Regions from separate parts of the Arthrobacter sp. 210 2 genome, predicted to be linked through region 1. Evidence: riboswitches for the same ligand, from Rfam matches in the RefSeq annotation. Region 1 holds a riboswitch; each other region holds the start of a gene.

Region 1 (10,084 bases):
CAGGGGCACGAGGGCCGGCTGCCCTCGGCATGGTCCGGGCTATGGATCGACACCACAAGAGTAAACAAAGAAGTCCACTATCGGCTAATCTGCCCGGCATCGCCCTCCTGCATCATGGGGGCGCAGGGCGGGCCACAGGGTGCGCCCAGTCCGTTAAAGCGAACATGACCCCTGCCACAAAGGCAGGGGTCATGTTCCTTCAAGCGGACAGTCCGTCAGGTCAGCCGGGGATCAACCAGGCGTCCCGTCGGGAACATCAGTTCACGCGGATGAATACCGGGCCGGATCCTACGTTGGCGCTGAAGACAACCGTCTGGTTGCCGTTGTAGCCGCCGTGCACGGCCTGGCCGTTGCCGGCGTAGACAGCAACGTGGGCCATGCCGGCACCGCCGTCGGCGTAATAGATCAGGTCGCCGGGCTGGGCTTCGGCGGCGCTGACCGTGCGGCCGAGGGACAGGTAGCCTGCAGGCCAGTCGTGGAAGTTGATGCCCACGGCTGCCAGGGAGTTGGTCACCAGCATGGTGCAGTCCTGCATAACACCCAGCTGGGCGTAAGCGGCGGACAGGATGGCCGCACCCTTGCCGCTGGCTGACGCCGGAGCTGCGGGGGCGGGAGCAGCGGTAACCGTGGCGGTGACCTTCGGAGCTGCAACAGGCTGGGCTGCCGGAGCGGCTTCCTGAACCTCAACCTCGGGCTCTTCCTCGACAACAACCGGGGCCGGCGTAGTGGTCACGGCGGGCTTTTCGTAGGTGATGGCGATGGTGGAAGCCGCGGAGATGGGGGCTTCAACAGCGGACTCGACTTCCAGCGTCGAGGCGGAAGCGGAATCCCGCTGGATGTTGGCATCAGCAGCGTTGGCTGCAATGCCGCTGGTCAGGACCAGGCCGGAAGCGGCGGCAATAACCGCGGCCTGGCGGCCCACGCCGCCGGCGTTATCGCCGACAGCCTTGGCAATGACGGCGATTGAGTTGGTTTTGGTGACCTCGGCGCGGTGCCGTGCGGTAGCACGAGTAGTCATCAGTTCTCTCTTTCGATTTCCTCGGGGCCTGTGGGCAGCCCGAGAGTTTTGGACGCGCCGGCATCTTGGGGGTATGTCGGCGCGCCCCGAACGGGGATGTGTGATCTAGCGAAAAACAGGGGGCAAAGAAATAGTTCCCGGGGCCGAAGCGCCCAAGAACTATTTGCCCAGGGTGTAGAACGAGGAGGTTCCGGTGGCGGCCACGGAGTGCAGCAGGGTGCCCTGGGAAGGGTTGAGGGCGCTGATCATCATGCCGTTGCCGACGTAGATGCCCACGTGTGCGCCGCCGTTCTGCATGACCAGGTCGCCCGGCTGCGGGGTGGAGGTAGGCGTCATGGCCGTCCAGGCGTTGACGCGCGGGATGCTGATGCCGGCCTGGGCGTAAACCCACTGGGTGAAGCCTGAGCAGTCCCAGCCGTTGGGGGTGGTGCCGCCCCAGACGTAGGGGCTGCCGATGCCGGTGTAGGCGATAGCCGCGAGGCCGGAGGTGGCTGCTGAGCTGACCGCCGCCACTGCCTTTTCTGCGGTGGATGCAGTGGTGGCCGCAGCTGAATCATCGTCGGCTTCGTCGGCGTCGGTGGACTGGGCACGGACCGGCTCGATCTTCGGCGCAGCGATGGTGGTCACCACGGGGCGTTCGAAGGAAACGGTTGCGGTGGGCTCGGCGGTGACGGCAAGGGCGGTCTGCGCGGAACCCGACTCGGTGGAAGCGGAGACACCAGCGGTGGTGTCCGCTGCAGTGGCCGGCAGTCCCATACCAAGAACAAGACCGGAAGCAGCTGCGACAACTGCTGCCTGGCGACCTACTGTCCCGGCATTGGCACTAACAGCCTTGGACATGGCGTCCAAAGGGTTGGTACGAACCGTTTGTGCACGGTGGCGCGCAGAATTATGGCGTGAAGACACGAAGGTAGCCTCTCCCAATGCCTGCGAGGTGAGCTGTCGGATTCGGATGGGAGTCACCCGGCCGCGCGGCTTCCAAGGAAGCTTTGCGACTTAACCCCAAGGCCTTCATGAAGAAGGCCAAAATTGGTTCCCCCGCCCCTGCCAGACGATGAAATGCGAACGGACCTTGAGCGGTGGCAGAGCTAGGCAATCCACTCAAGAGCGTCAACTTCGGAAAAGTTGACGCGAGTTAGACGGTACAGGAGTTTTGCAGCAATGTCACATTCAGGTCACGGCTGGTAACACCCAAGTGAGACATTGCACTCATTTGACTAAAGCCAGCGCGTGGGATCGACAACTTCGCCGTTGACCTGCACCTCAAAGTGGAGATGGCAGCCGGTGGAAGCTCCGGTGGTCCCGCTCAGCGCGACAACGTCGCCGCGGGAGACCGTCTGGCCTTCTGTCACATTGAAGGACGACAGGTGGTTGTAGGTGGTCTCCAGGCCGTTGCCGTGGTCCACCACAACGCGGTTTCCACCGCCGTACTGGTGCCAGCCAACAAATGTCACGGTGCCGGTGGCAGCAGCGAGGACGGAGGTGCCGCACTGTGCCACATAATCCTGGCCCCGGTGGAAGTCGCCCGAGCCGCCGGTGATGGGGCTGACACGGTAGCCGAAGGGGGATGCAGTGGACATGGCGGCGAGCGGGGCACCAAGGCTCCCGGCAGAAGCGGCGCTCGAGACGGCGCCGGCAGACTGGGCACTGAGGAGCTGCTTAAGCTTGCCGTCCGGGTCAGCCTGCGTGACAACCGCCGAGCGGCTGAAGTCAATCTGGGCTCCCGCCTCGGCTGTGACAGCCGGCTGGGGCGTAACTGCCGAGGCAGCGACAGGTGTGCCTCCGGCGTCGGTGGCCATCACGGGGCTGGTGGCCGGAACAGTCACGGTCAGCACCAGGCCGGTGGCGGCAAGGGCAATACCGGCTTTTTGGCCGATGCCGCTGGCGGAGGCAAACTCGGTGATCTGCTGGAAGGGACCCCGACGGCGGCGCGCATCACGGTGGAGATCGCGGGGGCGCTCCGTGTGGATGACTTCGACGACACGCGGTGTCGAAGCGGGGCTGGCCGCGCGGCGGCGCCCCCTGGAGGTCTGCATGGACAAGAAGGATTCCTCTCTGAAAGCCTGCGAAGTTAGCTGTCGGATTCGGGTCAGAGAGTTCAAAGACCCGGTCCGCCGTAGGCAAGCTTCGGCACAGAGATATCCCCGGAAAGGGTTCCTTCGCTGGAAGAGGCTTGCTGCTGACGGACTTCACCCCAAGGCAGTCCCCCGCTGCCGCTTGTGGTTCCCCCGCCTCTGCCAGTTATTGCTCGTGCACCTGGTCCGCTGGCAGAGCTCGGCTCCGGATCAGGTAACGCTTTAGTATCAACGCTCGCGTTCAACTATAGAGGCTTAAACCCCAAAGTAACAATTCCGTTATCTTTGCCTAAATGCCATTCGATAGGGTAATCGCGCCCGGGCGGGTCGTCTACCGGACCGCGACAAACACGTGGGCGGCCACTTCCGGAGGAAGCTCCAGCGCACCTTCGATGCCGGGTACCCGCACGGAGATGTAGTCCCCCACCCGTTCGAGCGACACGGTGGCGCCGGGGCGGATGCCGCCCTCATCAAGCTGGACCAGCAGTTCGGGCTCCACCTGGATGGGTTCGGCCAGCCGGCTGACGGTGACCGTCGACGCAGGACCGTACGTTTTCATCGCTTCCAGCAGGCTCACGGCTCCGTCGGAACCGCCCGGCAGGGGCTGGCCGCCCAGGGCAGCGAGTCCCGGGATGGGATTGCCGTAGGGCGACTCCGTGGGGTGGTCGAGCATCTCGTAGATGCGCCGCTCCACCCGTTCGCTCATGACGTGTTCCCACCGGCAGGCTTCGTCGTGCACGTACGCCCAATCGAGTCCGATGACGTCGGCCAGGAGCCTCTCGGCCAACCGGTGCTTGCGCATCACTTCGGTGGCGCGCTTACGGCCGGTTTCGGTGAGCTCAAGGTGCCGGTCGCCGGACACCACCACCAGCCCGTCCCGCTCCATCCTGCCGATGGTCTGGGAGACCGTGGGTCCCGAGTGGCGGAGCCGCTCGGCAATACGGGCCCGCAGGGCAATAATGTTCTCTTCCTCAAGCTCCAAAATGGTGCGAAGGTACATTTCCGTAGTGTCGATCAGATCCGTCATCCAGCTCAGCTCCTCGAGCGCAGTACCTTGCGTTGTCCCACCGTATCGCCTATCACTGCGACGTAGTCCGGTGGCAAGCTTAGCCTATTTTGACTTTGTCCGAATAGTTCGCGGTTGCCCCCAGGACGTCTCAATGGCTGGACTATGACGGGTCCGGTTCCCGCCGAAACAGCTGTTCAGGCAGAATGGGAAAGGCCTCAGTTGCAGTCATTGCCGACTGCCGGCCAGCGACCATCCACCCGTTCGGACCAAAGCCACGTCCACGCCGAAATTGGAGCCCCTGTGAGCGAACCCAGCATCACTATTCCCGCCGACCTCCTGCCTCAGGACGGGCGGTTCGGCGCAGGACCTTCCAAGGTCAGGCAGGAGCAGATTGATGCGCTGTCCGCGGCATCAAAGAACATCCTGGGTACCTCCCACCGGCAGGCCCCGGTCAAGAACCTCGTTGGCTCGGTCCGCGAAGGCCTGAGCCAGTTCTTCCGCGCACCCGAAGGTTATGAAGTAGTCCTGGGCGTGGGCGGCTCTACGGCATTCTGGGATATTGCCAGCTTCGGACTCGTGGAGAAGAAGGCCCAGCACCTGTCCTTCGGTGAGTTCGGGTCCAAGTTTGCGGCCGCAACCAACAAGGCTCCTTTCCTGGATGCCTCCTCAATCATTAAGTCCGAGCCGGGCACCCGCCCTGTGCCCACGGCCGAAGCAGGCGTGGACGTTTACGCCTGGCCCCAGAACGAGACCTCCACGGGTGTTTCCGCTCCCGTGCAGCGGGTGGCAGGTGCCGATGAGGGCGCGCTGGTGCTGGTGGACGCCACCTCGGCTGCCGGCGGCCTGGACGTAGACGTTGCAGAGAGCGACGTCTACTACTTTGCACCGCAAAAGAACTTTGCCTCCGACGGCGGACTGTGGCTTGGCCTGTTCTCCCCCGCTGCCGTGGAACGCGCCGCCCGGATCAAGGCCAGCGACCGCTGGATCCCGGATTTCCTGGACCTGCAGACCGCCATCGACAACTCGCGCCTGAACCAGACTTACAACACCCCGTCGCTGTCCACCCTGGTGACCCTGGATGCCCAGGTGCAGTGGCTGAACTCGAACGGCGGCCTCGAATTCGCGGCCAAGCGCACGGCGGACTCTGCTGGCCGCATCTATTCATGGGCTGAGGCTTCGGAATTCGCCACCCCGTTCGTCGCCCACCCGGATGAACGCTCCAACGTCATCGCCACCATCGACTTTGACGAGTCCGTGGACGCCGCCTTGGTGGCCAAGGTCCTGCGCGCCAACGGCATTGTGGACACCGAGCCGTATCGGAAGCTTGGCCGCAACCAGCTGCGCATCGCAACATTCGTTGCCATCGAGCCCGCTGATGTTTCCGCATTGCTGGCAAGCATCGACTACGTGGTGGGCGAGCTGCGGAAGTAGGCCGCAGGGACACCTTTAACGTTCGACGGCGCCGCCCGGGTCCTGCCCGGGCGGCGCCGCTTGTATGTCCCCGCTTTGCATGTCTCCCGTTGGGAGACGTCGGCACTTACGGTGTGCCGGCGTCGTCCCCGGCAGACTGCTCCCCAAAATCAGTGTCCGCTGGATCAGAGTCCGTTGCCTCGAGATCCGTGGCCTCCACCTCCGTAGGCTCCACGTCCTGGCCGGTACCCTCATACCCTGACGGTACGCCGTCCAAAACCGGTCCGGCGGCGTCCGCCGGCGCCGTCTCCTGTTCCGAAGCCTCCGCTTCCTGGTCCTGCGCGTCCTCAGGCCGGACCCGCTCCGCCCACGGCACCCACTCCGGGGCCAGGATGGAATTCTCGGACGGCAGCAGGCCCAGCTCGCTGACGGTAACTACTTTCGAACGGGAGTTGCGGGTAAGAACCGCGTACCACTGCCACCCTCCGTAGCCGGCAAGCTTCGACTCGAACAGGTGCGTCACCAGGCGGTCGCCCTCGCTCTTGGCTGCCAGGTGGGGCCCGATGTCGGAGGCAGCGGTGATGCCCTCCAGGGCTGCGCGGGCAGTGTCGACGGCGGCAGCCAGGAAGGCATCAGGCTTGCCGGTCCGCCACACCGGCACACCTGCCGGCGGGCGCTTTGCAATGCTTTTCGCACCTGCGGGGGCTGCGGTCCCGGCCTCCCCCGGAGTGGGACCTGCCTGGTCCTGCGCCTGTGCCGCCGGCTGTTCAGCTTCCGGACTCATCGGTGCCTAAACGTCCAGCTCGTCGGCAACCTTACGCAGGGCAGCGGCGATGGCCTTGCCCTTGTTGCCTTCCGGGTATTTGCCTTTGGACAGGGTGCCGGACAGGTTGTCCAGCACGCTCACCAGGTCCTGGACCAGCGGAGCAAGGTCCCTTGCGCTGGGCCGCTTGGCCTTGGCGATGGACGGCGTCTTGTCCAGGACACGCAGGCCCAGGGCCTGCGCACCTTTCCGGCCGTCGGCAACGCCGAACTCCACGCGGGTGCCGGCCTTGAGCTCCGTTACACCCTCGGGCAGCGACGATTTGGGCAGGAAAACCTCCTGGCCGTCCTCGCCTGCGAGGAACCCGAAGCCCTTGTCCTTGTCATACCACTTGACCTTGCCGGTAGGCACGTAATCAACCTTCTTCGTTCTGCTGTCGTGAGACACGGCCGGCCGCCACCGCATCCGCAGTGTTGTGCGGGTTCAAGGTATGGCAGCTGCAAACCGTGTTGGTCTGTATCTTTCAAGGTTATCCTGCCCGGTGCCCGAATCCTGCTTTCAACGGCGTCAGGTAACGCCGTTCACGCCCGCCGCCGCAGGGGCTGTAGCGTTACGTCCATGACACCCTCGCGCTACCGGCGGCCCATCATGATCGTCGCCGCAGTCATTGCCGTGCTCTCCCTGGCCGCCGTGGGAGCCGTCATGGCGCTTGCCTTCGCCGGCTCGGTGGCGCCGGCGTGGGTCACCTATTCCGCACTGTACGGTTTGCCTGTGGCGTTCCTCCTTATGCTTTTCCTTGTTCTGGACAGTGTTGCCGGGCGCCGCCGGGCAGGAAAGCCTGACCAGCGGTAACGTTGGACTGATGTCCCTTATTCGCGCGCTCAGCAAGGACCTTGAGGCACGCAGCGATGACTCGTTGCGGGCGCTGTTCGACGCGCGGCCGGACCTCATCTCCCCCACTGTTCCGGATTTTTCCGCCCTCGCCGCACGGGCAAGTGCACGGGTCAGCGTCCAACGGGCCCTCGAACGGCTCAACCGGCCGCAGATGCAGGTCCTCGAAACCCTCCATTTGTGCACCAACACGGACACTGAGCACAGCGCCTCGGCGGCCGGTCTCAGGAAAATGATCTCCGGCGCCACGCTCGCCGCAGTTGAACGGATCCTGGCAACGCTGCAGGAACTGGCCCTGGTACACCGGGCATCGCCGCCGCACGGAACCCCGTCCTCCGCCGCCAGGCAGCGCTTCTACCTTCCGGTGGGCTGCCTCAAGGACGTGGTGGGCCTTTACCCGGCAGGCCTGGGCAGGAGCTACACCGAGCTGGTCCGCCTCCAGCCGGCGTTCGCGCAGCGGGCGGTCCAGCTGGTCTCCGAACTGCACCGCAGCGGCGTCGCCATCCACGACGCCACCACCCCCATGGAGGCAGCCCTCGCCCTCCAGCACTGGACCTCTTCCCCCGAGGCGCTGCAGGAGATCCTCGCCGGAGCCCCTGAGCGGACGACGGCGTTGCTCGCCAGGTTCCGCAACTGGGCCATGGGTGCCGTCCCCCAGGCGCAGCGCAAAGCCTCCATCACCACGGAGGGGTCCGACGTCGGGCCCGTTGACTGGCTTCTGGCCCGCGGCCTGCTGGTGCCGCTGGATGCTGCACACGTCGAGCTGCCGCACAGCGTAGGGGTGTCCCTGCGTGGCGGAGCCATCATCAACGATTTCACGCTCTCACCGCCCATCCCGGAACTGGGCCGGACCACCGCACTGCTGCGCAGGAACGCGGCGATGAGTGCCATCTCGGAAACCCTGCGGCTGGTGGGTGAGCTGCTGCATGCCGTACGGGAGCAGCCGCTCGCCACGCTGCGCAGCGGCGGGGTGGGGGTCCGGGAGATGCGCCGGCTCGCCGACGAGCTCCGGGTGGACCAGGCACGCGTGGGGCTGCTGCTGGAACTGTGCGGACTCGCGGGCCTGATCCGGCTCGATGTCGATTCCTCCTCCTGGGTCCAGCCCCCGCAGCTTGAGTGGCTTGTCCTCCCCCGCCAGGAACAGTGGCTGTGGCTGGTGAACGCCTGGCTGGCCAGCGAACGCGTCCCGTCGCTGGTAGGCCAGCCCGTCAATGGGGCCCAGGGGGCTGGAGGGCACCGCACGGCCTCCGGCAGCACCATCGTGGCGTTATCCGCCGAGCCCCAGCGCCCCGACGCTCCCGTGATCCGCAAGCGCATCCTGGAAATCCTGCACCAGCTCACCACCGAAGCGGCAGCGCCGGACGGCACCGCGCCGGTGCTGGACGCCGCCGCGGTCCTCCAGCGTGCCGAGTGGGCCCAGCCACGCATGGCGCGGCGGTTCAGTTCGTTGATCCGGGGCGTCCTCGCCGAAGCCGAACTGCTCGGCCTGGTGGGATCCGGCGCCCTGAGCCAGCTGGGCAGCGCCTTCGCCGAAGACCGGCCCGATGCCGCCCTAGACATCCTGGGCGAGCACCTGCCTGCCGCGCTGAACCACGTCCTCCTGCAGGCCGACCTGACCGCCGTCGCGCCGGGCTACCTGGCCCCTGAACTGACCGAAAAGCTTCTGGTGATGGCCGATGCCGAAGGCCAGGGCCCCGCCACCATCTACCGGTTCTCGGACAACTCCATCCGGCGCGCCCTCGACGCCGGCTACGACGCCGCCGGCCTGTTGGACTTCCTGCGGGAACACTCCGCCACCGCCGTTCCCCAGCCGCTTGAATACCTCGTGGAGGACACGGCGTCGCGGCACGGCAGGCTGCGGGTAGGTGCGGCCGCCAGCTTCATACAGAGCGACGACGAATCAGCCCTTGCCGAGCTCCTGTCCGGGCCCAAAGCAGCCCGGCTGGGCCTGGTCCGCATCGCGTCCACTGTTGTGATATCCACTGCGCCGCCGAGGGAGGCAGCCCAGGTCCTGCGGAGCCTGGGCCTCTCCCCCACGGTCGAAGGAACAGAAGACCCCGCAGTCCGGCTCCGCAAAACTCCTGCCGCCCAGGAAAGCCTTCGGCCGGTCTACACGGCACCGCGCACTGCGCCGGCAGCCGAGGACGTGGACGCCCAACTGGCCGTGCTGCGGCACGCCGCTCCCGCCGTCGGACGCCATGCCCACGGCGGCCAGGCCCCGTCAGGGGACCAGTCAGGCGAAGCGGCCACCCAGCTGGGGCTTGAGGCCCTGCAGCGTGCCATCAGGCTGAAGCAGCGGATCAGCATGAACGTGGTGGACAGCCTGGGGAATGCCAACCTGGAAATCGTTGTTCCCTTATCGGTGAGCGGCGGACGCGTGCGGGTGTTCGACCCCGCAAAGGAAACGGAACGCGTCCTGTCCATCCACCGCATTATCGACATTGAGGCTGCAGAAGAACTGCACCAGTGAAGGACTCCCCCGCGTGAACGACGGACCCCTGATTGTCCAGAGCGATAAAACCATCCTCCTGGAGGTGGACCATGAGCTGGCCACCGAGGCGCGGCACGCCATTGCCCCTTTCGCCGAGCTGGAACGGGCCCCCGAACACATGCACAGCTACCGGCTGACGCCGCTCGGACTGTGGAATGCCCGCGCCGCCGGCCTCGACGCCGAGAGGGTCCTCGATACGCTGTTGAAGTACTCGCGGTTCCCGGTGCCGCATTCGCTGCTGATCGATGTCGAGGAAACGATGTCACGGTACGGCCGGCTGCGCCTGGAAAAGGACCCCCAGCATGGACTGGTCATGCGGACGGACGACTATCCGGTCCTGGAGGAAGTGATCCGGGCCAAGAAGATCCAGCCCCTGCTGGGGCCCCGGATCGACGGGGAAACCGTGGTGGTGCACGCCTCCCAGCGC
Region 2 (10,084 bases), on a different contig from region 1:
GGAGGACGCTGCCCGGATTGCCGGCATCATCGAAGCCGCGGGCCGCAAGGCCGTCAAGGTTCCCGGGGACCTCAAGGACCCGGTAGTCTGCCGCGAGGTCGTGGACACGGCGGTGGCCGTGCTGGGCGGCGTGGACATCCTGGTCAACAACGCGGGCAAGCAGGTGGCGCAGGAGGAGCTGGCCAATATCACCGACGAGCAGTTCGACCACACGCTCAAGACCAATGTGTATGCGATGTTCTGGCTGACCAAGGCCGCGCTGCCGCATATGCCTGCCGGGTCCACCATCATCAACACCACGTCCGTGCAGGCCTACAACCCGTCGCCGACGCTCGTGGACTATGCCACCACCAAGGCCAGCATCAACAATTTCACCAAGGGCCTGGCGCAGCAGCTGGCGCCCAAGGGCATCCGGGTGAACGCCGTTGCGCCGGGGCCCATCTGGACCCCGCTGCAGGTCAGCAGCGGCCAGCCGAAGGAGGACCTGCCGGAGTTCGGGCAGTCCACTCCCCTGGGCCGCGCCGGGCAGCCGGCGGAACTTGCGCCCGCGTACGTGTTCCTCGCCTCTCCGGAGTCCAGCTTCGTCATTGGTGAAACGCTGAACGTCAACGGCGGCAGCCCCACGCCGTAACGGCTATGCGCCGTCCTGTTCAGCCAGCAGGGCGTCGGTGGCTTCGTCCGGCTGGCCGTCGAAAAACTGGGCCAGGACGGTTTTGAACACCGTTTCGCCGGGCGCGGCGCGGAGGAAAAGCGTCATGGACGACTGCAGTTTGCGGGCGTCGATGCCGCCCAGGATGTCCTCTGCGGCGCGCCCGGCGTGGTTGGTGAGTGCCTGGGCGCATTCGAGCAGGCGCGGTCCCAGCACGTCGTGCTCAAGGTATGCGCGGGCTTCGGCCAGCGAACTGATGGCGTATGTCCGGGACGTTGCGCTGTGCCCCAGGCCCGCAATCTGCGGAAAGATGAACCACATCCAGTGGCCGGATTTTCGGCCCAGCTGCAGCTCTGCCAGCGCCTGATCATAGATTCCGCCGCTGTCCTGCGCCGAGAGGAAGCGTTCCAGGTCAAAGGGCTCGTTCATGGGTGTCTCCTTGTGGTGGGGCTTCCGGTCTGGCTTGCTGGTCAATCAGGGCCGCTGCCTGGCGCAGCCGGGTGTCCGGGTCCTTCCGCCACCGGGCCAGGACGACGTCCGCCCGCTGCCGGTCCCGGTCGGGCAGCCCCGCAAGCAGCGGCACCACCACATCGGCCACCAGCGGATCGGCGAGTTCCCGGGTCTGCGCGGAGCGGAGGAAGCCCTCCATCCGGGTCAGGTCGGAGTGCCGGAGGACACCCACCCTGGACTGGAGCAGCACCACGGCCGCCAGCCGCCGTTCGAAGACGGGCCGGGCACCCGGCTTCGGCTGGCCCCACAGGGCGGAGGCGAGCAGCACCACCCCGTCATGGTCCAGGTCCTTGTACTTCCGGAGTGCATCGCGGACGGTTCCCCGGACTGCGCCCACCGAGGAACCGTAGGAGGCGAGGGCCCCGCCCAGCCTGCTCCCGACGTCGTCCGCCCGGTACCAGGCACCCTCATTCTGCAGCGTGCGGTCAACGAATCCTGCCGCAGCCGTGACAGTGTCCGCGGTGCTGCTCACTGCCGGCCCGCCGCAGCGTGGTTGATGCAATACGGCGTCCAGGGCCGGGCCTCCAGCCGCCCTTCGGCTATGGCTTCACCGCAGACGGCGCAGCTGCCGTAGGTCCCGGCCGCAAGGCGTGCGAGGGCGGCCTCCACCTGGTCCAGGCCTGCGCTGCTCTGCTTCAGCAGCGCCGAAGCCTGCGAGAGTTCGAAGGCGATGGTGGCGCCCTCCGGATCGTGTTCGTCGTCCACGTTCGAGTCCTGGCGGGCCGAGTTGGCCGAGGCGATATCCGCGCGGAGGGAGGGGAGCAGGGCCACCTTCCGTTGCCGCTCCTCCTCGAGCATGATCCGGAACCGTTCGAAATCAGGCATGTGAAAAGCGTAACCGCCCGTGCATCCAGTGCGGGTCAGTACCAGTTTTTAGCCACGGAGTGGTTCCAGGCCCCGCACGGCGAGCCATACCGTTCACGGATGTAGCCAAGGCCCCAGTCGATCTGCGTGCGGTAGCTGGTGAGCCAGTCGCCGCCGGCGCTGGCATACTTGCCCGGCGGCAGCGCCTGCGGGATTCCATAGGCCCCGGAATAGGGGTTGGTGGCGGTGGTCAGCCAGTTGGATTCCTTGGTCCAGAGCTGGGCGAGGCACAGGAACTGGTCCTGGCCCCAGCCATAGGCGCCCAGGCGGCCGGAGGCATAGGTCTTTGCCCCCGCCGGATCGTTGACGGCGCCGCCGGGTATGGAAGGTACGACGACGGCGGGCGGGCCGGGCGGGACAGCAGGCGCCGGCGGAGGTGCTGGAGCGGCGGGAGCCGCCGGGACAGGATTCGCCTGTGCCGGATTAGGACGGGCCGGATTAGGAGGGGCCGGATTGGGAGGGCCGGGATTCAGGAGCCCGGGATTCGCGGCCGGCGGATTCCGGGTTCCGGCACCGGCAACACTGGCGCCGGCTGCCGCCTGCCGGCGGGCCTGTTCCTCGGCGGCTGCCCGCTTTGCCGCCTGGGCTGCCTCATAGGCCGCGAGCGCCGCCTGGCCCTGCCGGTACTCCCCCTCCACTGCCGCCGTCGTCCCCTTGAGGGAGGCAAGCTGTGCGGTCAGTTCCCCGCTGCGCCGCTGCTCCTCCCGATCTGTCGCGCCACGGCATCCTGCGCGGAACGTGCTGCGTCCAGGGCCACGAAGAAACCCATGGCTGTCCCGCCAGTGCGGTAGGACTGGGCGGCCAGCGCGCCGATCTCCCTCCTGTGCTGCAGCAGTTCACCGTTTGCCTGGGCAGCCTGCGCGGCCAAGGCGTCCACCCTGGCGGTGGCGGACTGGAGGGCGGCGTCGGCCACGGCATAGTCCGCAGCCGATGTCACTGCGGCGCTCCCCACCGACTCGGACTGGCTCTGCAGGCCGTTGAGCAGGTCATTGATCCTGGAGATTTCGGCGGCCTTGCCGGTCTCCGTCTGCTGCGCCTTCTGCACATCCTCCCAGGACGGATACCCGCCGGGCGGCATCTCAACGGCTGATGCCGGGAGCAGCGCGGCCGAGGTGGCGAGGGCAACGGCCAGCAGGCCTCCCAGCAAGGGAGATCTCGCATTGGTCACGAACGGGGACATAGTTCCGAAGCCTACCGGCGGCACAACCGCCCCAGCGGTCACAGTAGCCACATCGTTACATTGCTTGTTGTGCTCAGCGGAATCTGGTGGCAGCGGTCGCGCAGCACGGGATTTCCGCCCTCGGCGCAGTGCCGATCCTAGACTTGTTCCATGGGCGGGCACAGCGCATCGGCAGGCACTGGAGCGCACCTTCCACGCCTTCGCCGCCTGCGGCTCCTGGCCGCGGCGGCAGCGCTGGCGGCGGTACAGGCAACGTCGGCATGCACACCCTTCGCAGCACCGCGGGCTACCGGGCCGGCACCGACTGTCGCAGCAGGGCAAGGACACATAGCTGTCGAGCTAAACCAGTCACGGGACCAATATGGCACGCCTGAGGTCCAGCTGCAGCTCACCAATACGTCAGACGCTGCTGTGACGGTGAGCCAGGCCGAAGTCGTCTCTCCCTTTTTCAAAGGAGCGATCGGCTGGATGCCCGCCGGGGGTGGCATCGAACTGCCGCCCGGCCAGCCGAAAAGCCTGCCGGCGGCGCTTCCTGCTGCAACGTGCGAGGGGCACCCCTCCCCCGACGAAGAAACGGCGAAGGCCACCGTCCTCGTGACCTCACCCGGACAGTCCCGGCGCCGGCAACTGACCTTCAACGCCTCAGATCCATTCGGGGTCCTCCGGCGCAACAATGGCGAACTCTGCCTCGCCGCCGCAGTAGCCGCCGTGGCGGACATCCGCCTGGGCACACAGCTGGAGGTGGCACCGGACGCGCGCACCGCCGTCGTCCATCTTGTGGTGGCCCCGCACCCGGCACCAGGTGGGAAAAACCCGGACCAGGCGGCCCGGTCCCTGACGATACGGAGCATTGGCGGCACTCCCCTGCTGGCCGAAGCGCCCCGGAATCCCTGGCCGGAAAACCTCACCCTCACGGCGGGTGACGGCCCCCGTCAGCTCCCCTTGCATATCCGCCCCGCCCGCTGTGACCCGCATGCCATTGCGGAGGACAAGGTGGGCACTGTACTGCCCCTCCATGTCACCGTCGACGCCAAGCAGGGACCTATCCGCGTTCCCGCAGGAGCGGTGTTACGTGCGCAACTTTATGACTTTGTTACGCGCTCGTGCGCGCAGGGTTAGCAGCGGACTATCAGGCGAGGTCAGCCCGGCATCTTAGCCGACAGTCAAAACGATTGCTTAATCTGAGAGGAGGACCTCGTATGTTATCCAAATGTGACAATCAGCGGCTGGGCGGGTTATGGTCTTTCACGTGTCCCTCCCAAGCGGGACATTCCCCTCAGCATGCCGAGCCCTGCCGCTGATACGGGATTCAATCGCTTTCCTGTTGGCAGGGACGGGGGAACCAAGTTTCCGCGGCTTTTTCAAAGCCTTGGGGTTAAGTCGATAGCGCCTCGTTCCGTTCGGGGTTGCTTTCGGCCGGGTATCTCCAACCCGAACCCGACAGCTCACCCCGCAGGCATGGGAGAGGCGATCAACCGTGTCAAAAAATTCCATCACCGCCCGTCACCGCGCGACTCCGGCCCGCTCGATCGTGCTTCAGGGTTTGGCTGTTTCCGCCAAGTCCCAGGCCCGGACGCTCGGCCGCCCGGCCCTCGCAGTTGCCGCTGCATCCGGCATCGCGTTCGGCGTCGGAGCTCCGGCCCATGCAGGCGTGACCGGCCCGGACAGCACCGAAGCCACTAACGTCCAGGCCTACTCGGCGCCCGCCGCCGCAGTTGCCGCCCCCGCAGCAGCAGCCTCCAACGTCCACACCGTTGTTTCCGGTGACACCCTGGGCGCCATCTCGGCCGCCAACGGCGTCAGCCTCAACGATGTCCTCGCGGCCAACGGGCTGGACATCTCCACCATCATCTACCCGGGCGACCAGATCACCATCCCGGGCGCCGGATACGCAGCACCCGCCGCCGCTCCGGTCCAGGCCGCATCCGCTCCCGCGAACACCGGCATGAACATCTCCTACGCCTCCACCGCCCCCGCTCCGGCACCGGCCCCGGCACCGGCACCGGCTGCTCCCGTTGCCACCGGAACGGGCACCGGCGCAGCCATCCTGGCCAACGCCTACGGCCAGCTCGGCGTCCAGCAGGATTGCACCGCCATGGTGGAGAAGGCTCTCCGCGCCGTTGGCAAGTCCGTGGGCGACCTGGCCCCGGGCCAGTTCTACCAGTACGGCTCCGTGGTGGGCACCCCCGCCCCGGGTGACCTGGTGATCACCGCCGGCCACGTGGGCGTCTTCGCCGGTAACGGCCAGGTTGTCAGCGGCGGCGTTGACGGCTTCAAGACCGAGGTCCACTCCATTAGCTGGCTCAGTGGAGCTTCCTTCGTCCGCGTAGCGTAATTTCGCTCGCATACCGAAGCAGCGCAGACAAGGGCGGCAGCCGGGATATCCCGGCTGCCGCCCTTGTCTCGTTCCCGGCCCTTCCGGGTTACGTACCGCAGAAGGTCATGTAGGTGCCGAAGTCTTCCGGCGGGCCTTCCGTGTAGCGTTCAAGGCCCGGGCGTTCATCGTAGGGAGCATTGACGGCCTGCAGCAGCCGGTGCAGCGGATCAAGGTCCCCCTCGGTGGCGGCCGCGAGCGCTTCCTCCACGAGGTGGTTGCGCGGGATGTACACCGGGTTCACCGAATCCATCAGGTCAGCGTCGGGATCCAGTGCCAGCCACTGCCCGGCCCAGGCGTCGAACGCGGCGAGGTCCAGGACCATGCCGCGGGCCGGCCGGACGTTCCCGCGCGCTGCCTGGCCGAGGTTCCGGAAGAACTGGGTGTAATCGACGGGGCCGTCCTTGAGCAGCGCAACAACCCCGTCCACCAGCTCCGATGCTGCGGCGTCCCCAGGGCTTCCGGCCGGGGCTTCCGGGAGGCCCAGCTTGGTTTTCATGCCGCTGAACCAGGCATCGCTGTACTGCTTCCGGAATTCGCCCAGGGCTTCCACGGCGGGGGCAACGGCCTGTTCCTGGTCCTCATTGAAAAGCGGCAGCATCGCTTCGGCGAGGCGGGCGAGGTTCCATTCGGCCACGACGGGCTGGTTGGCGTACGCATAGCGTCCGCCGACGTCGATGGAGCTGTAGACCGCGGCGGGATTAAAGGCGTCCATAAAGGCGCAGGGTCCGTAGTCGATGGTTTCACCGGAGATGGTCATGTTGTCCGTATTCATCACACCATGGACAAACCCCACCAGCATCCACTGCGCCACCAGCGAGGCCTGGGCGGACACTACGCCCTTAAAGAGGGCCAGGTACGGGTTTTCTGCTTCGGCAGCGGCCGGGTAGTGCCTGGCGATGGCGTGGTCCGCCAGCCGGCGCAGGAGCTCGATGTTGTCCGTTGCCCGCGCGTACTGGAAACTTCCCACGCGCAGGTGGCTGCTGGCCACACGGGCCAGGACCGCGCCGGGCAGCATGTCATCCCGGCGCACCTGCCGTCCGGTGCCCACCACGGCGAGCGAGCGGGTGGTGGGGATGCCCAGCGCATGCATCGCCTCGCTCACCAGGTACTCGCGCAGCATGGGACCGACGACGGCACGGCCATCGCCTGCCCGCGCAAAGGGTGTGCGGCCCGAGCCTTTGAGATGGATGTCCCGCAGGCGGCCGTTCGCGTCCACGATCTCGCCGAGGAGCAGGGCCCGGCCGTCGCCGAGCAACGGCGAGTAGCCACCGAACTGGTGTCCGGCGTAGGCCTGGGCCACGGGGGTTGCCCCTTCCGGCAGGTGGTTGCCGAGCAGGAGCCGGACGCCCTCGGGCATGCGCAGGTAGTCCGGGTCGAGTCCCAGCTCATGTGCGAGCGCTTCATTGAAGACCAGGAGCTGCGGGTCGGGGGCTTCCTCCGCCTGCCAGGGAACCGCCAATTCCGCCAGTTCCCGGGCGAAGCGGCCGTCGAAAGTAACTGTTGATTCTGCAGAGGCAGTCATGGGTTAACCCTATCCCTGTCGTTGGAATCCCTGTCGTTTGTCCGCCGGTTGACCAGCCAGGTAACCAGCCACAGGACAACCCCGATCACCATCAGTCCGCCGGCAATCTGGTACTGGATCACGTTGCGGCCCACCCACGGGCCGGCAAGGAACGCGCAGAGCAGTGCCGCCACGAGGGGCAGTTGGCCGGGCGAGGTGAAGAACACCTTCCGGTCGGGGTCCCGCTTCCGCCGCAGCACCAGGCAGGCCACGTTCACCACGGTAAAGACGCACAGCAGCAGGAACGCCGTGGTGCCGGACAGGTTGGCCACAATGTTGCTCTCGGGATCGCTGGTCACATAGAGGATCAGGCCCAGCGCGAGGATGGTGGAGAAGGCGATGCCGGCCCAGGGGGTGCGGCGAACGGGCAGCACCTTCCCCAAGGCCCGCGGCAGGACGTGTTGCCGGGCCATGCCGTAGATGAGGCGGCTGGCCATCAGCATGTTGATCAGGGCTGTGTTGGCGACGGCGAAGACGGCCAGGAACGGGAAGACCCGGTCGATCGGGAAGTCGGGGGAGCCTTTGTGGACCACTTCCAGGAGCGCGGCTCCCTCAGCTTCCCGGATGCCTTCAAGCTCGGTGGGGGTCAGGACGCTGACCACGGAGACCGCCACCAGCATGTAGAGGAGCACGGCGATACCGAGCCCGGTCAGCATGGTCCGGGGGAAGATCTTCTCCGGGTTCCGGGTTTCTTCCACCATGTTCACCGAGTCCTCGAAGCCCACCATGGCAAAGAAGGCGATGGAGGTGGCGGCGGTGACGGCCAGGAACAGTCCCTTGTCCTGGTAGTCGTTGAACACGAAGATTTCGCCCGGATTGCCTGTCCCCTGGGCCATAACGTAGAAGCCGACGCCGATCACGATGCACAGCGCGATCATCTCCACCAGGGTCAGCACCACGTTGAATTTGACGCTCTCCCCCACGCCGCGCAGATTGATGACCGCCAGCAGGAGCATAAACGCGAGGGCCACCGCAGTGATCACGCCCTGCCCCGGATCACCCATCACCCCGTTGATCTCCAGCCCGCCGAAAAAGTTTTGGGCCAGGACGTTCGCCGATGTCGACGCGCTGGTAATGCCGGAGCAGACCACGGCGAAGGCCACGAGGAAGGTGACGAAGTGGATCCCGAATGCTTTGTGCGTATAGAGCGCGGCCCCCGCTGCCTGCGGATACTGGGTGACCAGTTCAAGGTAGGAAAAGGCTGTCAGCGTGGCCACCACGAACGCCAGCAGGAAGGGCAGCCAGACGATGCCGCCCACTGTCCCTGCCATGGTTCCGGTCACGGCATAGACGCCGGCTCCGAGGATGTCCCCGACGATGAACAGCAGGAGGAGTTTGGGGCCGAGTACCCGTTTGAGGGCGGGTTCCTTGTCTTCGGGAGTTACGTCAAACACTTCTTCGGAAGTTGCGCTCATTGTCGGCCTCCACGCCGGGTCGGGTGGCCAGCTTCCGGACTGCTGCCACGTATTTCACTGTGATCCTCCTTGTGCGCTTTGGCAATGCTCCCGCGCCCCACGGCCGGCCCCGCCGGGACGCCGCCCTCCTGCCAGCGCTCGCGCCGGGGAAAGGCAAGCCGTTGCAGGTCGTGGGCGGCAATGACACGGGTGCTGCCCGCCCGCGCAGCGGCCTGCCCGGCAAGCATGGTGAGGTCGTCGCCGTACCTGGACGAGAAATGCGTGAGGACCAGGGTGCCGGCAGCGGCGCCTGCCGCCAACTCTCCTGCCTGCCCGGCGGTGAGGTGGCGGTACTGGTGCGCCAGCCCGGCGTCGTCGTCGCTGAAGGTGGACTCGGCGACCAGGAGGTCCACGCCGTCGGCCAGCTCTTCGGCGCCCGTGCAGGGCGCGGTGTCCATGACGAACGCGAAGCGCTGCCCGGGCCGGGGCACGCTGACGTCTTCCAGTCCGACGCCGGCGAGGGAGCCTTCGCGCTGCAGGCGCCCCACGTCAGGGCCTTCAATGCCCGCTGCCGCGAGCAGGTGGGGCAACAGGGTGCGGCCGTCAGGTTCCGTGAGCCGGTAGCCGTAGGTTTCGATGCGGTGCTTCAATGGCCGGACGTACAGCCCTTCAGCAATAGCCCCGGACGCGCCGTGGGGCTGGAGCCTCAGGTCGATCCCGGGCGAACTGATGGAAACGAGGGCCCGGACCACATCCTCCCCGGACGCGGGATAGTGGAGGTGTACGGGATGCGTGACCCCGTCCAAAGCCATGCGGGACAGCACGCCGGGCAGGCCGAAACAGTGGTCGCCGTGGACGTGGGTGAGGCAGATCCTGGTGATCTGGGTTGCCGATACACCGGCATGGATCATCTGGCGCTGGGTGCCCTCGCCGGGGTCGAAGAGCAGGCCTTCGCCGTCCCAGCGCAGCAGGTATCCGTTATGGTTCCTGGTGCGGGTAGGGACCTGCGATGCAGTTCCAAGGACAATGAGTTCACGCATGGTTGAAGGGGAAACCAAAAAGCAGGCTCCGGAGGAACCTGCCTTGTGGTGTGTCATCTGGGGGTCAGTGCCGCCTGAGCATTCCCATAATCTTGCCGGCGATGCCACTTTGCCTGCCGCCCACCGCACCGGTTGTGTGCGGGGTGCGTCCTGGTGCGCCGATGCCGCGCCGGCGCACTGTTCCGCCGGTCTCGGCCCTGCCTGCGAATCGTCCAGCGGCGTTCTTGATCATGCTTCCCAAGTTCATGTGAAACTCCTTCAGTCTTGATCTTGCCAACCGATATTCATCAGTCTGCTTAGTATTTTAGCCCACTTTGGGCCGAAGGCCAGATGCTGTTGGCTTTAGCGTTCCAGATCGTCGGGATCGAATTCGCTCAGCGGGGAACCGCCGAAGTTTTCCGTGTCGTCGCTGCCCTCGGCTTCCGCGCCGCCCGGGTTTTCGCCAAAGTCAACGTCTGCAACGGCTTGGCCGAGGGTCGGCGTGCCAGGGGGCACCTGCTCGTCGCCGG
Region 3 (10,084 bases), on a different contig from region 1:
CCAGGGCGGCGAGGAGGGAATCTCGGAGGTTCACGCTCCCACTGTGTCAGAGCACGGGCACATTGCGGGGCTGCTGCGGGAAATCGCGGCCCCAACTGGGTAGCGCTATCTGCCGTTTAGAGTGCCCATAACGACACTTGGCGCGACCTACATGGGTCAATGGGCGCGGGGAACCTTGAATTTCGTGATGCGGGCGTCCTGTCCGTCCAGCTCCGCCCACGATTTTTCGGTCTCCAGAACGGTCAGTGCGCTGGTGGGAAAGCGGGTGGCGGCATCCATGTAGGCGTCGTGGTCGGAGTCCCGTGAGGCCAGGTGCATGGCCAGGTCCTGGACGCCCGGCAGGTGGGAGATCAGCATGAGCGTGGTGACGGTGTCCGGCACGTGGTTGATGACGGTGAGCATCCGCAGCGCCGAAGCAGCGTAGAGCCCGTCCTCCAGCTTGGGGGTGGGGGCCTTGTCGCCAAGTTCGGAGCACACCCAGGTGCAGGTCTGCCGGGTCCGCAGCGCGCTGGAGCACAGGATGAAATCCGGAACGATGTTGTGCTTGAGCAGCCAGCGCCCGGCCAGCGGGGCTTCCCGGTGCCCGCGCTCCTCGAGTGGCCGCTCATGGTCAGCCACGCCCCCGGGCCAGTCGGCCTTGGCATGCCGCATGATCACAAGCCGTCGAAGATGGTGCTCACTCATGCCCCAAGCCTAGTCGGCCCGGAAATTACGGGGCGCACCGACGGAGCCCAACCAGCCGCAGAGGCACATGCCCGGAGAGGCTGGGTAAACGCCAAAGGCGGCACATCCCGAAAGCGCCGTTGTTGCTGGGCCCACACTGCCAGGGTTCCCTGGCCGAGCTTGCGAGGCCAGGGAGGCGGTGGGGCGGTACGAGCGCAGGCGCAGAGGGATCGTGCCGCCTTAAGGCGTGCGAACAGGAGTACTAGATCGAGTATTCCGGAGCGGCCCAGACCACAACTTCGGGGTGCTCGTAGAACCGGTAGCCCTGGCCGCGGACGGTGCGGACGGTGTTGGCGAGGCGGCCCAGCTTGGAGCGGAGCCGGCGGATGTGGACGTCGATGGTGCGCTCGTTGGGCACTTCTTCGGCGTTGCGCCACAGGCCTTCGAGGAGTTCGTCGCGGCCCACGGTGCGGGTACCGTTCTCCACGAGGTAGTTCAGGAGCTCGAACTCCTTGAACGTGAGGTTGAGTGACTCGCCGTCGAGGTGCACTTCGCGGCGGGCGAGGTCGATGAGGACACCGGACGGGCGCGGCTCCTGCGGCTGCTGCGGACGGGGCGCCTCGGTGCGCTGGCGGGAGTTGACGGTGGGGTCGCCGAAGGTGGAACGGACGACGTCGAGCGCGGAACCGGGGGTGCCGGCGGGGGCAACGGCCACGGCCGCGTAGCTCTCGGCCCCGGTCACCAGGGACTGGGCGTAGGCGCGGATTTCCTGGGCGAGCTTGGCAATGGAGGTGCCTGCAGCGGCCGCGGTTTCCTCGTCGATGCCCATGTAGAGGACGAACCCGCGGGCCACGGTGTCGTTTGCGACGGGACGTACGGCGTTGGGTCCTGCTACTACAGGGGTGGGTGCGGTCACGGGCGCAGACTCGGCCGGCGGAACAGCGCGCAGCTGTCCGTAGGAGTTGGGGTTGTATCCCTGCGGGGCGTAGCCCTGGGCCGGGAAGCTGCTTCCGGATGACGGCGAGAGCGACGGGCGGGGCCCGAAGCCGGGGCGCAGACCGGAGGGCTGGCCGGCCTTGGCGGCGTTACGGACGGAAATGTGGACGTATCCGGATGCAACTGACATGGAATGCTTACCTCAATGTGAATGGCCGCAGTAGCGGCTCGAATGCTGGGTTTCCCCGCAATGCGAATTGGAGAGGGGCGCCCGACGCTGGGCTGGGGGGCGAATGCCTAGGAACTTCGGCGGGTGGGAAGGTCAGGCGTGCATTCGACAACAGCGCATGTCGGCAGCAGCTGATGTGCTGGGCCAATATTCTGCGGCTGCAGGTGCTGTTGAGTTCTTGTTCACATTGGAAGTGTGCAGCGTAACAATGGCAACTTGCAAGTAACAATGGACGCGATCGTCCGCATGGTGAGACAAAATGCTCCATTGTGGCGCAGATCACGATTCTAGAAGTGGCCAAAGAATAACGTTCGTTATCCGACAAAAGGCCATAAAAGGCGCGAAATCGGAACATTCTTCGCCCAAACACTGCTTTCCTACTTTTTTATTCAACTGAGGGACGAATCCCAAAATCAGCCTCCTTACTTTCCGGACGTGTCCAGCGGCGCGCGGACGGGGCAAGAAAAATTTTCAGGTGTGGGGCACCGAAAGCGCGTTATGGCTCCAGCAGCAGGACCGTAAGGAGTTCCGCACGAGCTGGTGAAAGTCCTGCAGCAGAAGGGGGGCAGTATTCAGCTGGCTAGGCTGGGATTCACAGCTTGGGCACAGGAAGCGCATAGCCCGGCTTAAACGAATGATCGGAGAGTTGTCCCATGGCCACTTCGCACTCCATGACCAACAACCTCCCCACGCTCTCGCACCCGGACGGCTCCCCCATCCGTGCCCTGGTGGTGGACGATGAGCCCAGCCTCTCCGAACTGATGAGCATGGGCCTGCGGATGGCCGGCTGGTCCGTCGCCGTGGCCGCCGACGGCCCGGAGGCGGTGAAACTCGCCAAGGACTTTCGCCCCGACGTGCTGGTGCTGGACGTGATGCTTCCCGGGTTCGACGGCGTCGAGCTGCTGGCCAGGATCCGCGCCTTTGCGCCGGAGGTGCCAGCGCTCTTCCTCACCGCCAAGGACGCTATCCAGGACCGGATCGTGGGCCTGGCCGCGGGCGGCGACGACTACGTCACCAAGCCGTTCAGCATGGAGGAAGTCCTGCTCAGGCTCTACCGCCTGGTGCAGCGTTCGGGGGTTGCTGCCATGGACACCGCCGAGCTGGTGGTGGGCGACCTTGTCCTCAACGTCGATACCCGGGAGGTCACCAGGGCGGGTGACGATGTCCAGCTCACGGCCACCCAGTTCGAGCTCCTCCGCTACCTGATGGAGAACCCCAAGAGGGTGATCAGCAAGGCGCAAATTCTGGACAGGGTGTGGGACTACGATTTCGGCGGCCAGGCCAACATCGTGGAGCTCTACATCTCCTACCTGCGCAAGAAGATCGATGCCGTGCACCCGCCCATGATCCACACCGTGCGCGGGGCCGGCTACGTCATCAAGCCGGCGGAGTAGGCGCCATGGTCTCCCCCGAAGCTCCGCAGTCCCATCGGCGGAGCTGGCTCAAACCCGCCACCTGGCACCTCCGCACCCGGCTGATCCTCCTGGCCATGGCCTTGCTGATCGCGATCTGCGGCGCTGTGGGAGTGGTCAGCTACGCGTCCATGGATGCCTTCCTGACACGGCAGCTTGATGAGCAGCTGAGCCAGGCTGCAGAAAGGGCCAATGATCCCGGCCGTCCGCCGATGGGCGGCTTCAACGGACGCGACCCGCTGGACGCGCGCGGGCAGAGCGTCGGCACGGTCAACGCCAGGATCCTCAACGGCCAGGTCAACAGCGGCGGCTTCCTGGCGTCAGACACCACCCGTTCCGCGCTGTCCACCGAGGACAAGGAAACCCTGCTGGCGCTGGCCGCCAACGCACAACCGGTGGACCGCGCCCTCTCCAACGGCAGCTACCGGCTCGTTGCGGTGAGAACAAATTTTGGCGATGTCCTGGTGACCGGGCTCCCCCTCACCGGCAAAGAAAGCACCCTCACGTCGCTGGTGTGGACCTTCGTCTTCGTCTCGCTGGGGGGCCTGCTGCTGGCGGGGCTGGCCGGAACCATCCTGATCCGGCGCACCATGAAGCCGCTGGAACAGCTCTCCGAGGTGGCCACCCGGGTGTCACAGCTGCCGCTCGACGCGGGTGAGGTGGCGCTGGCGGTGCGCGTGCCGCCGTCGAACTCCAACCCTGGAACGGAAGTGGGCAGCGTTGGCCATGCACTGAACCTCATGCTGGACAACGTGGCCAGTGCGCTGCAGGCACGGCAGAAGAGCGAGACCAAGGTGCGGCAGTTCGTGGCGGACGCATCGCACGAGCTGCGGACCCCGCTGACCGCCATCCGCGGCTACACCGAGCTGATGCGGATGACGGAGGACTTAACTCCGGACGGCCAGAAGTCGCTGGCCAGGGTGCAGAGCCAGTCCGAACGGATGACGGCGCTGGTGGAGGACCTGCTGCTGCTCGCCCGCCTGGACGAGGGGCAGCCCCTGAAACTCAGCGAAGTGGACCTCACGCAGCTCGTGGTGGAGAGCGTCAGTGACGAGAAGGTGATGGCCCCCGGACACACCTGGCGCCTTGAGCTGCCCGATGAGCCGGTGGTGGTCAACGGCGATGCCTCCCAGCTGCACCAGGTGCTGGTGAACCTGCTCTCCAACGCCCGCAAGCACACACCGTCCGGCACCACAGTGGTGACCGGCGTCGGCACCTCGCCCGAGGGTGCGGCGATCGTAACGGTAACGGACGACGGCGGGGGCATCCCTGCCGCATTCGTGGACCATGTCTTTTCACGCTTTGCCCGCGCAGACGCGGCCCGGAAAGGCTCGGGAGACCAGGCGGGAGCCTCCGCGGCCGAAGGCACCAGCGGCCTGGGCCTGTCCATCGTGCAGTCAATCGTGGAAGCCCACGGCGGCCGGGTAACGGTGACGTCACGGCCAGGCCATACGGAGTTCGCCCTGCAACTGCCACTCCTGCAGCAACAGGGGCAAGACGACGCGCCGTCGTCGTGATCTCCGTTACCTAAATGTGACTTAAGCGTTCCACTCCTGTACCGTCGATTGGGTGCGGTTCCCGTTCGGACCGCATATCCGGATGACGCCAAGCTCTGCCACTTCCCGGATCTCCCCGATTGACCAAGGCAGAGGCGGGGGACCCACCGTCCCGGGCATGTACCGCCCTTGGGGTTAAGCCAGCACGTGATCTTTCCGTGTGGCCGGATGCCCTCATCCGAACCCGACAGCTAACTCCGCAGGTGTGAGAGGCGATCAATCATGTTCAAATTCCCGGTAAAACCGCGCCCGAAAAACGGCTCTGACAGCAATGCGGAGCGCCCTGAAGGCAAGAACTTCACCTTTGGCCAGCGTGCCGCAGTCCTGGCAGCGTCCTGTGCACTGCTGGTCGGAGTAGGCGCCGCAGGCCAGGCCACCAATGCCATGACCACGGCCTCATCAAGCGCCCAGTCCACAGCGGATTCGGACGCGCAGATGAGCATCGAGAAGAGCGAGATCCGGTCCAACCCGGCCGAGTCACCCGCGCCCCCTGCGATCAACGTTGTGCCCCAGGCCGCGGAGCCGGCACCGGCCCCCGCACCCGAGCCTGCTCCGGCAGAACCTGCTCCGGCACCCGCCCCTGAACCCGCGCCCGCACCGGCACCGGCACCCGAGCCGGCTCCCGTCGTCGCGGTTAATGACCCCGCAGGTGCCCAGGCTTATGCAGCCGGCCAGCTGGCATCCTACGGCTGGGCCGCGGACCAGATGCAGTGCCTGGTGACGCTGTGGGACAAGGAATCGGACTGGACCACTACGGCCACCAACCCCAGCAGCGGCGCCTACGGCATCGTGCAGTCCCTGCCCGCCGAGAAGATGGCGAGCGCCGGGGCCGACTACCTCACCAACTACCGCACCCAGATCAACTGGGGCCTGAACTACATCCAGGAGCGCTACCAGTCCCCGTGCGGCGCCCTGAACTTCCACTACGCCAACAACTGGTACTAAGCCTGCGCTGCCGCCGTTGAAGCGGCACCAGTCTGTTGAAGCGGCCCTCTTCCGTTGAAGGGGGCCGCTTCTGTTGTAGGGGGCCACTTCTGTTGAAGCCCTTGTGTTGAAGCCGGCCCGGGGCCTGGTTTATTTTGAACCATGAAGTTCACTACCACCATCCAGGGCAGCGGCAATAAGACCGGCATTGAGGTTCCCGAGCATGTTGTGGAGGGGCTGGGGGCCGGCAGGCGGCCTCCGGTGGTGGTGACCATCAACGGCAAGAGCTACCGCAGCAGCATTGCGGCGATGGGCGGGCGGAACATGATCTCCCTCAGCGCCCATAACCGGGAGTTCACGGGGGTCTCCGCTGGAGAAACCGTGGACGTGGAGCTGGAACTGGACACCCAGCCGCGGATCGTGGAGGTTCCCGGGGACCTTGCGGCAGCGATGGCTGCGGAGCCGGCCGCACAGGAGTTCTACGCCACCCTCAGCTACAGTGCCCAGCGGCGGTATGTAGAGCCGCTGGATGACGCCAAGACACCGGAAACCCGGGGGCGGCGGATCGCCAAGGTTGTGGCGGACCTCAAAGCCGGAAAGAAATGACCGGCTGGCCGTTGCCTTCCGCATCCACGACGGCGGTGACACTGCTGTAGTCCGCGATGTGCAGCACGCCGTCCGGCAGCGGTCCGGTGTTTGGGCCCACAGCCACGGTGCGGATGCCCGCAGCAACGCCCGCGGCAATGCCGGCGGGGGCGTCCTCGAACACCAGCGCCTCCGCCGGCTCCGCTCCCAGGAGGGCTGCGGCCTTGAGGTAGCCTTCCGGGTCCGGCTTGCCGCGGCTTACCTGTTCGGCCGTGACTGCAATGGCCGGCATGGGCAGCCCCGCAGCGGCCATGCGGATGTCGGCCAGCACACGGTCGGCGGAGGTGACCAGCGCGACGGCGTCGGCGGGCAAGGCTGCCAGCAGCCGCGCCGCTCCGGCCAACGCCAGGATGCCGTCCGTCCGGACCCGCTCCATGGCCCCGAGCTCCGCAGCCAGGGCGTGAACATCAGCACCGGCAGGGGCAAAACGCCGGACCGTATCGATGGCCTGCACACCATGGGACGTCCGCAGGATCTCCTCGAAGTCCAGGCCGTAGCGCACGGCGAACTCACCCCAGACCTCTTCCACCACAGCGGTGGAGTCCACCAGCGTGCCGTCCATGTCGAACAGGACGGCACGGCAGGTCAGGGTTCGTTGGCTGGCGGGAGCGGAATGGCTCATGCTTCCCATCGTGCCCTAACGGCCGGGGATGTACTGCACCGCCCACCTGTTGCCGTCGGGGTCTGCGAAGTAGACAAAGTGGCCCCAGTCCTGCACATCAACGTCGCTGACATCCACCCCGTTGCCTTTCAGGTGCCGGTGCGCTGCCTCGATGTCGCTGACCACCAGCTGCAGGTTGGAGCCCGTGCCGGGAGCGGCGTCCGTGAGCCCGTCGCCGATGCAGATCGAACAGGCGGAGCCGGGCGGCGTCAGCTGGACAAAGCGGATGGAGTCCGTGGGCCGCTCGTCGAAATCGGCGTTGAACCCCACCTTGTTGACGTAGAAATCCTTGGCGCGGTCCACATCGGACACAGGGACATATACAAGTTCAAGTTTCCAGTCCATGGGCACAGGCTACGGCCGGGCCCGGGAATGCGGAAGGCTTCGCCCTTGCCCGGCTTGGCGGGAAGCCTCTACCGGAGCTTAGCGGGGCGAAGCTAGCCTGCGATGCCGTACAGGCGGTCGCCCGCGTCCCCAAGCCCGGGGACGATGTAGGACTTCTCGTTCAGCTTCTCGTCGATGGAGGCCAGGACGATGGTGACGTTGGCGCCGGACAGCTCCTCCTCCAGCTTGGCCAGGCCCTCGGGCGCCGCCAGCAGGCAGATGCACGTTACGTCGGATGCGCCGCGCTTGAACAGGAACTTGATGGCCTCGCGCAGCGTTCCCCCGGTGGCCAGCATGGGGTCCAGCACGAAGATCTGGCGGTCCGTGAGGTTCTCCGGGAGCCGCTCTGCATAGGTGATGATGTCCAGGGTTTCCTCGTCCCGGGCCATTCCCAGGAATCCCACCTCGGCGGTGGGCACCAGCTTGGTCATGCCCTCGAGCATGCCCAGGCCTGCGCGCAGGATGGGAACCACCAGCGGGGTGGGCTTGGTGAACGCGGTACCCACGGTGGTGCTGACGGGCGTCTCGATGGTGACCGGTTCCGTGCGGACCTCGCGGGTGGCCTCGTACGCCAGGAGCGTCACCAGTTCTTCCGTCAGCTGCCGGAAAACCGGGGACGGAGTGTTTTTGTCCCGGAGAACGGTGAGCTTATGGGCGACCAGCGGGTGGTCCACAACGAGAGTGCGCATGCGTCAAAACTATCATCCGGCGTTATCCTTGCCGCGTCCGCCGTGGCCCTCATGGTGCATGGCATCCGCCACGACATCGCGCACCACGGGGTGCTCGAAGGTGGGTGCCGGGCCTGCGTGCTCCCGGCGCCGGATCAGGTGGAACAGCCGGTGGGCCAGAATCACCATTCCCACCCAGGCGAGGCCCAGCAGCCAGCCGGCCATAACGTCCGTCAGCCAGTGGTGGCCCAGGAACACCCTGCTCAGGCCCATGGCGATGATGAAGATGACCCCTGCCGTGATGGCGGTGATCCGCGCCCAGAGCATCTGGAACTGCAGGCACATGATGTAGAGCAGCACACCGATCACCACCGTGGTGTTCAGGGTATGGCCGCTGGGGAACGACGGAGAGGACTCGTACGGCGGTACCGCTTCTGTGTGGTCCGGGCGGGTCCTGCCCACGAGCCGCTTGCCCACTGTGGTGGCCGTGGTGGACACCAGTGCCGCACCCCCGACCAAAATGATGGGCCGCCATGTCCTGCTCAGGAAGGTCAGCCAGGCCGTGAGGACGCTTGCCAGGATGGGCATGCCGACCCCGCCGCCCACATTCGTGAAGGCGGTGACAAAGGCGTCCGTTTCCGGGTTCCGCAGCGTCTGGAAGTATTCGAGGGCGGGAATATCCAGGCCCGCCAGCCCTTCCTCGTCCACCACGTCGGAATACACCTCGGTGCCCAGCGCGGCAAGGCTGACCACCAGGGCTCCGCCAATGATCAGCGTCAGCCACAGGGCCGCATACGGCTTGATCCACTGGTCCACGCGGTCTCGGACGGTGCTCATGTGTGCCTCCCGGCGGATGTTCGTCACGGGCTCTGGGTATCCTTCGAAACTATCATTGAGCCATGGTCTCCGCTGAAAAACACGACACGTGGATGGGGCTTGCCCTCACGGAAGCCCGCCGTGCCCTTGCTACCGAGGACGTGCCTATCGGCGCCGTGGTGTTGGGGCCCGACGGCGCCGTGCTGGGTTCCGGACGGAACCAGCGGGAGGAGCTCGGCGACCCCACCGCCCATGCCGAGGTGGTTGCCATCCGCCAGGCTGCGGAGCGGCTGCGGGAGCGTGCGCTGATCGACGGCGGCCAGGCGGACGGCTGGCGGTTGTCCGACTGCACGCTGGTGGTCACCCTCGAACCGTGCGCCATGTGTGCCGGCGCCATTGTCCTGGCCCGGATTCCCCGGGTGGTTTTCGGGGCGTGGGATGAAAAGGCGGGAGCGGCGGGCTCCGTGTTCGACGTCCTGCGCGAGCGCCGCCTTAACCATTGGGTGGAGGTCTATCCAGGCGTACGGGAAGCGGAGTGCGCGGTGCTGCTGCGCGATTTCTTTGCCGGGCACCGGAGCCGGCTTTAGCATCTGTCAGACGGCCGGTAAGGTCAGGCGGCCATGCCAGATCCGCCAAAGAGTTGTTCCGCCCGGCGGATGAGGTGTTCCGGGACGTCTGCGGCAGAGCCCCAGTTCCTGCCCCGGCCCAGGAAGACGGCGGTACCGCGCGGCACCACCACGTCATCCACGCCGCACTCCTGCATCAGTCGGGCGGCCCGGGCATTGACGGGATGGTTCGCGGAGTGGCCTTCGGCGTTCAGGTAGACGCACCAGTCGCCGCGGATGACGTCCTCCAGGACCCCGCACACCAGGCCTTCAAGGACCTCCGGGTTGTATTCCAGGCGCTCAACGCGGACAGCCTCGGCGTCGTCGTCCGGGATGATCAGTGCCGTGTACTTCGTGGTGTCCACCATGTTTGTCTCCACCAGCGTTAACACCAAAAAGCTAGGTTGTGTTCCCCGATTCAGCGGGGCGCCTAACGGGCGGACGTGCCTTTTGGGCCGGGTGTGGCGAGGGCCTCCAGGACAGTCTCCGCGGTCCGGTTCCAGTCCGGCAGGCGGGTCCGGGCTTCCATGGCGGCCCGCCGCCATGCCTGACGGATGTCCGGGTCCCCGAGCCAGCCGCGCAGCA

What was found. A riboswitch is a leader RNA that binds a small molecule or an ion and turns the genes downstream of it on or off. The one in region 1 is predicted to bind cyclic di-AMP.
Region 2: linked by a shared signal. The riboswitch ahead of AC5RWA_RS18865 (C40 family peptidase) and the one ahead of AC5RWA_RS18420 (C40 family peptidase) in region 1 are both predicted to bind cyclic di-AMP.
Region 3: linked by a shared signal. The riboswitch ahead of AC5RWA_RS07065 (aggregation-promoting factor C-terminal-like domain-containing protein) and the one ahead of AC5RWA_RS18420 (C40 family peptidase) in region 1 are both predicted to bind cyclic di-AMP.

The regions. Positions count from the first base shown of each region.
Region 1 is NZ_JBNHIE010000011.1:126,484-136,567, forward strand. Features, by position in the region: gene AC5RWA_RS18415 (NlpC/P60 family protein) at 257-1,018, opposite strand; gene AC5RWA_RS18420 (C40 family peptidase) at 1,178-1,858, opposite strand; cyclic di-AMP (ydaO/yuaA leader) riboswitch at 1,929-2,099, opposite strand; gene AC5RWA_RS18425 (M23 family metallopeptidase) at 2,236-3,054, opposite strand; cyclic di-AMP (ydaO/yuaA leader) riboswitch at 3,065-3,277, opposite strand; gene AC5RWA_RS18430 (iron-dependent transcriptional repressor DtxR) at 3,425-4,120, opposite strand; gene serC (phosphoserine transaminase) at 4,403-5,533, shown strand; gene AC5RWA_RS18440 (DUF3027 domain-containing protein) at 5,640-6,296, opposite strand; gene AC5RWA_RS18445 (cold-shock protein) at 6,303-6,686, opposite strand; gene AC5RWA_RS18450 (hypothetical protein) at 6,894-7,127, shown strand; gene AC5RWA_RS18455 (helicase-associated domain-containing protein) at 7,138-9,636, shown strand; gene AC5RWA_RS18460 (DNA repair helicase XPB) at 9,650-10,084, shown strand, end outside.
Region 2 is NZ_JBNHIE010000012.1:30,033-40,116, reverse strand. Features, by position in the region: gene AC5RWA_RS18900 (glucose 1-dehydrogenase) at 1-631, shown strand, start outside; gene AC5RWA_RS18895 (DUF1810 domain-containing protein) at 635-1,078, opposite strand; gene AC5RWA_RS18890 (DNA alkylation repair protein) at 1,062-1,631, opposite strand; gene AC5RWA_RS18885 (TraR/DksA family transcriptional regulator) at 1,628-1,984, opposite strand; gene AC5RWA_RS18880 (aggregation-promoting factor C-terminal-like domain-containing protein) at 2,020-2,661, opposite strand; gene AC5RWA_RS18875 (hypothetical protein) at 2,700-3,203, opposite strand; gene AC5RWA_RS18870 (hypothetical protein) at 3,354-4,322, shown strand; cyclic di-AMP (ydaO/yuaA leader) riboswitch at 4,508-4,677, shown strand; gene AC5RWA_RS18865 (C40 family peptidase) at 4,681-5,538, shown strand; gene AC5RWA_RS18860 (protein adenylyltransferase SelO) at 5,627-7,102, opposite strand; gene AC5RWA_RS18855 (APC family permease) at 7,099-8,556, opposite strand; gene AC5RWA_RS18850 (ribonuclease Z) at 8,553-9,575, opposite strand; gene AC5RWA_RS18845 (hypothetical protein) at 9,640-9,822, opposite strand; gene AC5RWA_RS18840 (hypothetical protein) at 9,918-10,084, opposite strand, start outside.
Region 3 is NZ_JBNHIE010000002.1:550,548-560,631, reverse strand. Features, by position in the region: gene AC5RWA_RS07090 (EamA family transporter) at 1-34, opposite strand, end outside; gene AC5RWA_RS07085 (SixA phosphatase family protein) at 157-684, opposite strand; gene AC5RWA_RS07080 (winged helix-turn-helix domain-containing protein) at 926-1,789, opposite strand; gene AC5RWA_RS07075 (response regulator transcription factor) at 2,482-3,222, shown strand; gene AC5RWA_RS07070 (HAMP domain-containing sensor histidine kinase) at 3,228-4,757, shown strand; cyclic di-AMP (ydaO/yuaA leader) riboswitch at 4,861-5,013, shown strand; gene AC5RWA_RS07065 (aggregation-promoting factor C-terminal-like domain-containing protein) at 5,019-5,741, shown strand; gene AC5RWA_RS07060 (YdeI/OmpD-associated family protein) at 5,883-6,326, shown strand; gene AC5RWA_RS07055 (HAD-IA family hydrolase) at 6,307-6,987, opposite strand; gene AC5RWA_RS07050 (glyoxalase superfamily protein) at 7,003-7,371, opposite strand; gene upp (uracil phosphoribosyltransferase) at 7,464-8,099, opposite strand; gene AC5RWA_RS07040 (phosphatase PAP2 family protein) at 8,112-8,915, opposite strand; gene tadA (tRNA adenosine(34) deaminase TadA) at 8,978-9,481, shown strand; gene AC5RWA_RS07030 (hypothetical protein) at 9,505-9,867, opposite strand; gene AC5RWA_RS07025 (glycosyltransferase family 4 protein) at 9,930-10,084, opposite strand, start outside.